DNA from 2 places in the Alcaligenes sp. NLF5-7 genome. Region 1 is predicted to be linked to the other one. Evidence: riboswitches for the same ligand, from Rfam matches in the RefSeq annotation. Region 1 holds a riboswitch; the other holds the start of a gene.
What was found. Region 1 has a riboswitch for thiamine pyrophosphate ahead of MID00_RS18295 (sodium:solute symporter family protein). Riboswitches for the same ligand answer to the same signal wherever they lie in the genome.
Positions count from the first base shown of each region.

Region 2: linked by a shared signal. The riboswitch ahead of MID00_RS19315 (NUDIX hydrolase) and the one ahead of MID00_RS18295 (sodium:solute symporter family protein) in region 1 are both predicted to bind thiamine pyrophosphate.

Region 1 is NZ_CP100755.1:3,969,757-3,973,968, reverse strand. Features, by position in the region: gene MID00_RS18300 (OmpA family protein) at 1-302, shown strand, start outside; gene MID00_RS18295 (sodium:solute symporter family protein) at 379-1,818, opposite strand; TPP riboswitch at 1,960-2,067, opposite strand; TPP riboswitch at 2,134-2,231, shown strand; gene MID00_RS18290 (3-oxoacyl-ACP reductase) at 2,282-3,064, shown strand; gene MID00_RS18285 (LLM class flavin-dependent oxidoreductase) at 3,061-4,212, shown strand, end outside.
Region 2 is NZ_CP100755.1:4,173,098-4,177,309, reverse strand. Features, by position in the region: gene MID00_RS19325 (response regulator transcription factor) at 1-32, opposite strand, end outside; gene thiD (bifunctional hydroxymethylpyrimidine kinase/phosphomethylpyrimidine kinase) at 347-1,183, opposite strand; gene MID00_RS19315 (NUDIX hydrolase) at 1,180-1,653, opposite strand; TPP riboswitch at 1,698-1,816, opposite strand; gene MID00_RS19310 (tautomerase family protein) at 1,862-2,251, opposite strand; gene MID00_RS19305 (hypothetical protein) at 2,258-2,635, opposite strand; gene MID00_RS19300 (cytochrome b) at 3,228-3,773, shown strand; gene MID00_RS19295 (nitronate monooxygenase family protein) at 3,777-4,212, shown strand, end outside.

The DNA of each region.
Region 1 (4,212 bases):
GCCAACTGGCTGCCGTACTGCAGAAATCCACCCATCCTATTGTGATTGAAGGTCATACGGACTCGGTGCCGATTCGTAGTTATCGCTACCCATCCAACTGGGAACTATCAGGTGCGCGTGCCGGTAGCGTAGTGCGTTATATGGAAGCCAACGGAATTGGCAGCCAGCGACTGAGCGCTGTCGGTTATGCCGATACCCGGCCTTTGGGGGATAACGGCACCTCGCAAGGCCGTGCGACGAATCGACGGGTTGAAATTATTGTGCAGACTCCCCAAGCACAGCCTGAAAGCCCCGTCCCATGAGCCTTTAACACAAAACCCCGGTTTGTATGTTGCAAACCGGGGTTTTTGTTTTGAGCCGAAATTCAACGCGTCTGACTTAGTCCAGTACGCGCGTGGAGGAAGCCAGAGAGCCTAGATCGAACTTGGGCAGGTGACGACGCAAGGGCATGATCAGAACACTGATCACTACCGGCACAATCGCGGCCAGCAGGAAGGACTCCAGCAAGTAATCCATAGGACCATTGGGGCGCGGGAATACGGCCAGACCGGCGACCAGACCACCGATGGTGCTGATGGTGGCCGTAAAGCCATCGTAGCGGCGGCTGTACAGGCCAAAGAAAACCGGGAAGGCCGCTGCCGAGCACAGCAAGTCTGCCAACAGGAACAAGTACAGTACGCTAAAGCCTTGTGAGGAGGCGTAGAGCACAGGGATGGAGCAAATCCAGATCAGGGAACGCGCCAGACTCATCATTTGGGCGGTGTTGCGATGCGGCATGATGCGGCTCAAGTCCACGGCAATCAGGCTGGAGACAGCGCTGATTGCGGTATCGGCACTGCTCATGACCAGGGACAGGCCTAACGGAATCAGCAGCACCAGGAACCAGACAGGTACGTGCGGCAAAATTACATTGAACAGGGCCACGGAGCTGTCACCGGGCGAGCCCAGACCAACAAAGGCCAGGCCAAACAAGCCCATCAGGAAAATGAAGGGCGCTACAAACAAACCACCCAACAAAAAGCCGCGACGCATGGACTTGGTGTCTTTGGCGGCATAGATACGTTGCCAGTTACCTTGGTGAAACAGGCCGGTCAGCAAGATGGCGACAAAGAACGTCAGGCCAGCCTTCACGCCTACGGGATCGCTAAGCTCGATCAGTCGAGGAGCTTCCAGTTTCACGTTGTCAAACAACTGTACCGGGCCGCCCACCGCTTGCCAGCCGAACATCACGATCAGGAACAGCATGGGCAGAATCACAAACATCTGCACCTTGTCGGTAAAGATGGAAGCACGCAAACCGCCGTAAGAGGTGTAGATCAGCGTGGCCAGCAACACAATGCTGGCCGTGACCCACAAAGGAATCGGGGCAATCAGGGTAATCATCTTGGACATGGCGGTGATTTCTGCCGTCATGGAGATGAACATGTAAAACAGCATGATGACCAGAGTCAGCGCATACATGGGGCGACCGTAGCGGGCGATGACAAACTCGCTCAGGCTGTGGCCGCGAGGCAGCAATTCGCGCATGCGCTTGCCGAGTGGAATCATGGCCAGACGGGGCGACATGGAGCCAATGGCATAGCCGATGACAGCGCTTAAACCGCCCCAGCTGGCTGCTTGTGCGGGCGAGAACAGAATCCAGGCACCCAGCGAGGAGGCCAATAAAGTCAGAATGGTAGCGACCGAGCTTTGGCTGTTGCGAGCCACCACAAAGTCTTCCAGGGAGCTGTTGTAGTGGCGGGCGTACAGCACCCCGGCCAAGGCAAAAGCAGCGGAAAAAACGATTAGCCACAGGAGGGTGGCACTTTGGTCCAGCATGAGATCTCCCCAAAAGCCTGCTTGAACAGGCACAAACCGGCCAGGCTGGCAGGATGCCAGAACAGGGCGCAGAAAAATGGAGGGATTGAAATGGGGCGTGTGAGCTTGTGAATGCGCCGCATAGACAAGAGCGGGCAGGCTGCCAGGCCGCGTTTCCTTTCCCTTCGCCGGCATGATCCGGATCAGGTTCTAAGGGTTACCGCTTGAATGCGGAGTCTCAGCCCGTTAAGGACTCCCCCAGGAACAGGCTAGAAGAGTAGGAGAGCTTCTTTCAAATGTCAATAATACGGTTTAGTCCGATTTATGCTATGGTCTGCCTGCGGCACGGGGTGTCCTTCTTGGAAAGGGCTGAGATAAAACCCGTCGAACCTGATCCAGCTCATACTGGCGAAGGGATGTCCGAATCCATGGCCCTGCGTCCGAACTGGGCCGACATCCTCGCCGAATTTTTGCAAGGAATGTCATGTCTGTGGAACACGTCTCGGAACTCTCTCAACAACTTGTTCTGGTCACCGGCGGCGCACGCGGCCTGGGGGCTTGTCTGGTACGCGCCTTTGCGGGCCAGGGCGCAAAAGTTGTGATCAATTACCTGAAAAGTGAAGCAGCCGCTCAGGCGCTGGCGGACGAATTTCCGCAGCAATGTCTGGCCGTGCAGGCGGACGTGACGGATGCGGCTTCGGTACAAGCCTTGTTTGCCAAGGCGCAGGCGCACTTTGGCCAGCCCATCACCACCGTCGTCAATAACGCCTTGCCCGAGTTTTCCTTCAACGGCGATGCCCGTTCCCATGCCGATACCTTGACGTGGGCTCAACTGAACCAGCAACTGGAAGGCATTGTGGGCGGTGCCTTGAACACTACACAGGCCGCCCTGCCTGGCATGAAACAAGCTGGTTTTGGCCGCATTATCAATATCGGCACGAACCTGTTTCAGAACCCCGTGGTGCCTTACCACGATTACACCGCGGCCAAGGCGGCCTTGTTGTCCATGACACGCACCTTGTCGCACGATCTGGGGCCGGATCAGATCACCGTGAACATGATTTCCGGTGGTTTGCTGCGTACAACCGACGCGTCCGCGGCCACACCCGAAGCGGTGTTTGACTTGATTGCGGCCAGCACCCCCTTGCGCCGCGTGACCACGCCCGAGGAGTTTGCCGATGCGGCCTTGTTCTTCGCCGGTCCGTGGGCGCGTGCCGTAACAGGACAGAATCTGGTTGTTGACGGTGGATTGGTGAAAAACGGATGAGACAGCTGCATTTCAATTTGTTCATTATGGGCTGCGGGCACCACAAAGCAGCCTGGCGCCATCCTGATTCGCAGGTCGAACGTTTGGGCGATGTCCGGTTTTACGAAGAGCTGACCCAAATTGCCGAGCGCGGCAAGCTGGACGCTATTTTCTTTGCCGATGGTCAGTCCAGCGATAACGTGTCCGATGGTCCGCGCTGGTTTCTGGAACCCTTGACCATGATGGCTGCGCTGGCGCGAGCCACCGAACGTATCGGCTTGATCAGTACCGTTTCCAGTACCTTTTACACGCCGTTTGTGGCGGCACGCATGTTGTGCTCTTTGGATCATGTATCCAATGGGCGGATGGGCTGGAATGTGGTGACATCCATGTTTGACTCGGAAGCGCGTAACCACGGCTACGAAGCCATGCCCGATCATGCCTGGCGCTATGCGCGGGCTGAGGAGTTTGTCGATACCGCATTGCAACTGTTCGACTCCTGGAGCGACAGTGCTTTGGTCATGGACAGAAAGGGCGATTACGCCAAAGTGGATCAGGTTCGCCAGATCCTGCATAAGGGCGATCACTTCCTGGTGGATGGGCCCTTGACCTTGCCACGTTCGCCGCAAGGCCAGCCGGTGCTGTTTCAGGCAGGTGCTTCTGAGCAAGGCCGTGATTTGGCCGCCCGCAAAGCGGAGGCTATTTACGCTGTGGCTTATGATTTGCCCTCGGCCCAATCCTATTACCGCGATATCAAACGACGCGTGCGTGAAGCGGGCCGTGGCGTGGATGTGCCTGTGATGCCGGGTTTGGTGACCTATGTGGGCTCCACCATGGAAGAGGCGCGCCGCAAGCAGCAAGAGCTGGACGAATTGCTACCCGCCGAGACATCCTTGCGTCAGCTGGGCATGTTTGTCGGCCAGGACTGCATGAATTGGGAGCTGGATGCGCCAGTGCCACCACTGCCGCCACTGGAAAGCTTCAAAGGCCCCAAAGGGCGCTATGCCACCATGCTGCGCATTGTGGAAATGGAAAAACCGACAGTGCGCCAGTTGCTGGGCCGAATCGCTGCTGGCGGCGGTCACTGCACCATGGTCGGTACGCCGGAGTCCATTGCGGATCAGATTGAGCAATGGTGGCGCAACGAAGGAGCGGATGGTTTTAACCTG
Region 2 (4,212 bases), 200 kb from region 1:
CGGTCGTCTTCAATCAGTAAGCAATTCCACATTTGGCTTCTCGGAGATTTATGAAGTGGCAGACTCATCCATTCCAGAAATGGATTGATCAAAAAGGCTGATCCCGACTATGAGGCGAACATGACAAAACGGTAATGTTTGATGTCAGGAAATATAAATATTGATTCATCCTGTTAATACTGTCATGTGCTCTGAATTATAGGAGTAATTAGTCAGCACATTATTCTAATAAAAGTCTCAGGGCTGTCGGGCTGGAAATCCGGAAATGCGCCGGAAATTGTCTGGGATGTTTGTCCATTGGCTAAAAAATGCGGGTGGCGCTATGAGGCCCAATACAAGGTGGGCTCTATTCCTGGATTGGGGAGGTCGCCTTACTCTCTGCAGGTGACCACAAAGCATGGAAGTGATGGACCGGACCTTGCCCCAAGCCAATCCGCAATTGGTCAGCCGCGGCCAAAGCGCCATTCAAGTATTCCTTGGCCAAGCCTACCGCGGTCGGTACGCTGCGGCCCGGTAACAGAGCAGCAATGGCGGAGGACAGCGAACAGCCCGTGCCATGCGTGTTGCGTGTCGGAATGCGTGGCGACTGAAAAACATGGCTTTGCCCTTGGCCTTGCAGCAAATCCACACTGTCCGGGCCGTCCAGATGGCCGCCCTTTAACAGCACCCACGCAGGGCCCAGCAAGCACAGTTCGCTTAAGGTGCTGTGCATCTCTTGCAGTGAGGCGGGTTCCGGTTTGTGCAGCAGATCGCCCGCTTCGGGCAAGTTGGGGGTAAGCAGGGTACACATGGGCAGCAGCCTGTCGCGCACGACGGACACGGCTTCGGGGCTGAGCAAACGATCCCCGCTTTTAGCGACCATGACCGGGTCCAGCACAATCGGGCAGTCCAGACCGTGATGGTGCAGGCGGTCTGCAATTGCTTCCGCAATCCCTGCATTGGCGATCATGCCGATCTTGATGGCATCCACGCGCACATCCTCAAACACCGCATCCAACTGGTCCGCCACAAAGTCCGGCTCCAGCGCCACAAAACACCGCACACCCTGGGTGTTTTGCGCGACCACGGCGGTAATCACGCTCATGCCATAAGCGCCCAAGGCATACATGGCTTTCAGATCAGCCTGAATACCGGCACCGCTGGTCGGGTCCGTGCCCGCAATACTCAAGACATTGGGAATCATGCTTGGCCTGCTTGATCTTGAGTGGTAGCCAATGCCAGTGCCCGACGGGCAACTCGTACTACATCAAAGCTGTGTGCCACATCCAGACTGTCCAGTTCCGCATTGCTGAACCAGCGCGCGTCCAGAGCGTCATCGCCTGCTTGCGGCTCACCTTGCTGCCAGCGAAACAGCACGGCAATCAGAATGAAATGCGAATAGGCCAAAGGTCTGGCGCTGGGTTCGCGGTCAAATACATCCAGCGCATCAAAGAGCTGCATGGCCTGGCCTTGTACGCCGGTTTCTTCGGTCAGTTCCCGATGGGCCGCCGCCATGATGGTTTCGCCCGCGCGAATCTTGCCACCCGGAAAGGCCCAGCGTCCTGCATCGGGGCGATTGGCGCGGCGTATCAGCAAAATCCGGTCTTGATGGATGACGGCAGCCAGGGTGGCGGCAACCGGGCCGATGGGGGAGGGAGAGTGGTCAGAAGACAAGATAGCAACTCCTAGTCAAGGATAGCCATCCGGCAGCAAGCGGCGAGCAGGTACAGACCCGTCCCTTCGCCGGCATGACCCGGATCAGGTTCAACGGGTCACTGCGGTGCAATCTGCTCGGGCAGTTTCTCAGCCTGCTCGCCAGGCTCCCCTCGGTGAAAAGACCGTTTCTGTAAAAACGGTCTGGGCGAGTATACCTGTCTTTAGCCTATAACTCCCCCGTCAAAAACTGCGCCCGCCCACGCCCGAAGGACCAGTCTGCATCGCTGTTCTCGACCAGAGCAATGATCAGATCATTGGGCGAGACGCCACAGTTCTGCTCCAGCCGCTCTGCCAGTAAACGGTAGAACTGAATTTTTTGATTCTCGCTGCGGGGGCGGGACACGATGTGCAGCAGTACCACCTTGTCGCTACGCGGATAGCCCAGGCCGGTGTCTTCCAGTATCAGCTCGCCGGGACGATGCTGGGTCACGCACTGGTAGCGGTCGCTGGCGGGAACATCAAAGGCTTGCACCATGGCTTGATGCGCGGTGTCCAGCAGCAGGCGCAGCTCTTTGTCGTTGCGGCCTTGAATCAGATCAAATTTCAGTAGTGGCATGATGGTTCATTCTTGATTGGGGCTGCGGTCTGCAAGGCCGCCGGAAGTGATAGCCATATCGTCGTAAATCAGACGTTCGGCTTCGATTAGCAAATTCGATAACTGTTGATAGGCGGCGACCCATCCATCTATGAGCTCGTTGCTTGTCATCCTCGCGATCAGCTCTTCGCGTATGGCTTGCAGCTGGCAAGTGCCCATCATTGGGTCATGCTCGGGCTGGGCCTGTAGAGCGAGGTGATTGTTGGCGATCTGGCTGGCCAAGGGGCTCATCGGTGGGGAGTCGCGCAGTATCAATTCATAAAAATAGGTGGTCAGGGCTTTGTTGCCGCTTGCCAGCAGCGGGGCAGCGGTCTTGATGATGTCGCGTTGAGCGTCCGTCACCATAAGATTCAAAAGCCGGGCAAGACGTGGCTTTTTTTACAGTGTTCAAGATAGGCAGCTGGGCGAGTCATGGTTTCTGTCTCCTGGTTTGAGGGCGGGATAGCAGGGCTATCGATAGGGAAGATAGAAGACTGAATGAATCAAGTAAAATGATGAATAATGATTTTATGAATCACTAATAATGATCAAAAAGAGATTCATGTAGGCGAGGCCTGGATGAGCCTGCGGTTTCTTGCGAACTACCAGCGGATGTTACTTGTTGCCCTTGGATGGTTTGATGATGAAGGTTGCACGCCTGCCGCCTGGCGTTCTGAGAAGAACTTTCTGTTTATAAATCACTAAAAAAGATTTTATTAATCAGTATTCATCATTTTACTTGATTGGTTGCTGCGCTTATCGTCAGGGCTTCTAAACGACGGTTCTTGGCACCGCCAAGGCTCTGAGGCCACTGTGACACAGGCCCAGGCCTGCAGGCGACAAGGTGACTGCCGACACTGGCCGCTTGTACCTGTTGGGCAGGTGGCTCACGACGTATCACTCTCGGTATTGCACTGTAGAGGACTTGCCCCCCGGTGAGCTTTTCAAGGAGCTAATCATGCAATTGCGCGACAACGGACTCAGGTTCTCGCCCATCACTATTGTGCTGCACTGGCTTGTAGCGGCCTTGCTGTTTTCCATTCTGGGCTTGGGGGTGGCCCTGGCCCAAAGCCCCGGTGAGGTGCGGCTGGTGCAGCTGCAAAATCTGCTGGGGACGCTGCTGTTCCTGATTTCCATCTACCGTTTCTGGGCGCGGGTGACTTCTTTTCATCCCTTGCCGGTGGGCTCGCCCAACCCGGTGGAAGTAATAGTGGCCCGTTCCGTGGCGACAGCCCTGGCCTTGGCGATGGTGCTGCTGCCCGTCGCCGTCTGGCTATCCCGTGCGGCGGCTGGCGTGGCGGTGGAGTTGCCCGGTGGCCTGGCGTTACCGACCGTGATCAGCCCGAATGAGCAGGTCAAAGCCGTGGTTGATGTGCTGTTCAATATTGGCGCCACAGCCTTTTTGGCAGGGCTGGCCTTGCACCTTTTCGGGGCATTCAAGAATCATTTTGTACTGAAGAATCTGGCCTTGCGTCGCATCTTGGGCAAACAGGTGGAGTTGTAAATCATGAGCGAAGCAAATCGAGACTTTGCGGGCAATGTCATTACGGATATGTGCGGAGTGCAGTACCCGATTTTTCTGGCGGGCATGGCTGCGATTTCCGGGCCGCAATTGGTGGCGGCGGTAGCGAACGCGGGTGGGATGGGTGTGCTGGGTGGCTTGCGTCTGGCTCCCTTGATGCTGCGTAAGTGGCTGCGGGAAACCAGGGCACTGACGGACCAGCCTTTCGGGGTGAATGTGGTGCCGCAGTTTGGTGGCCCGGAGGTGTTCGAGGCCCAGTTTCAAGTGATCTTGCAGGAGCGGCCTCGCATCCTGTCGCTGTTCTATGCCGAGGACTATTCCGCCGACATGATTCCCCGCGCCAAAGACGCCGGCATGATTGTGATGGTGCAAACCGGCACGGTGGCTCTGGCTCGTAAAGCGATTGCGCATGGGGCCGACA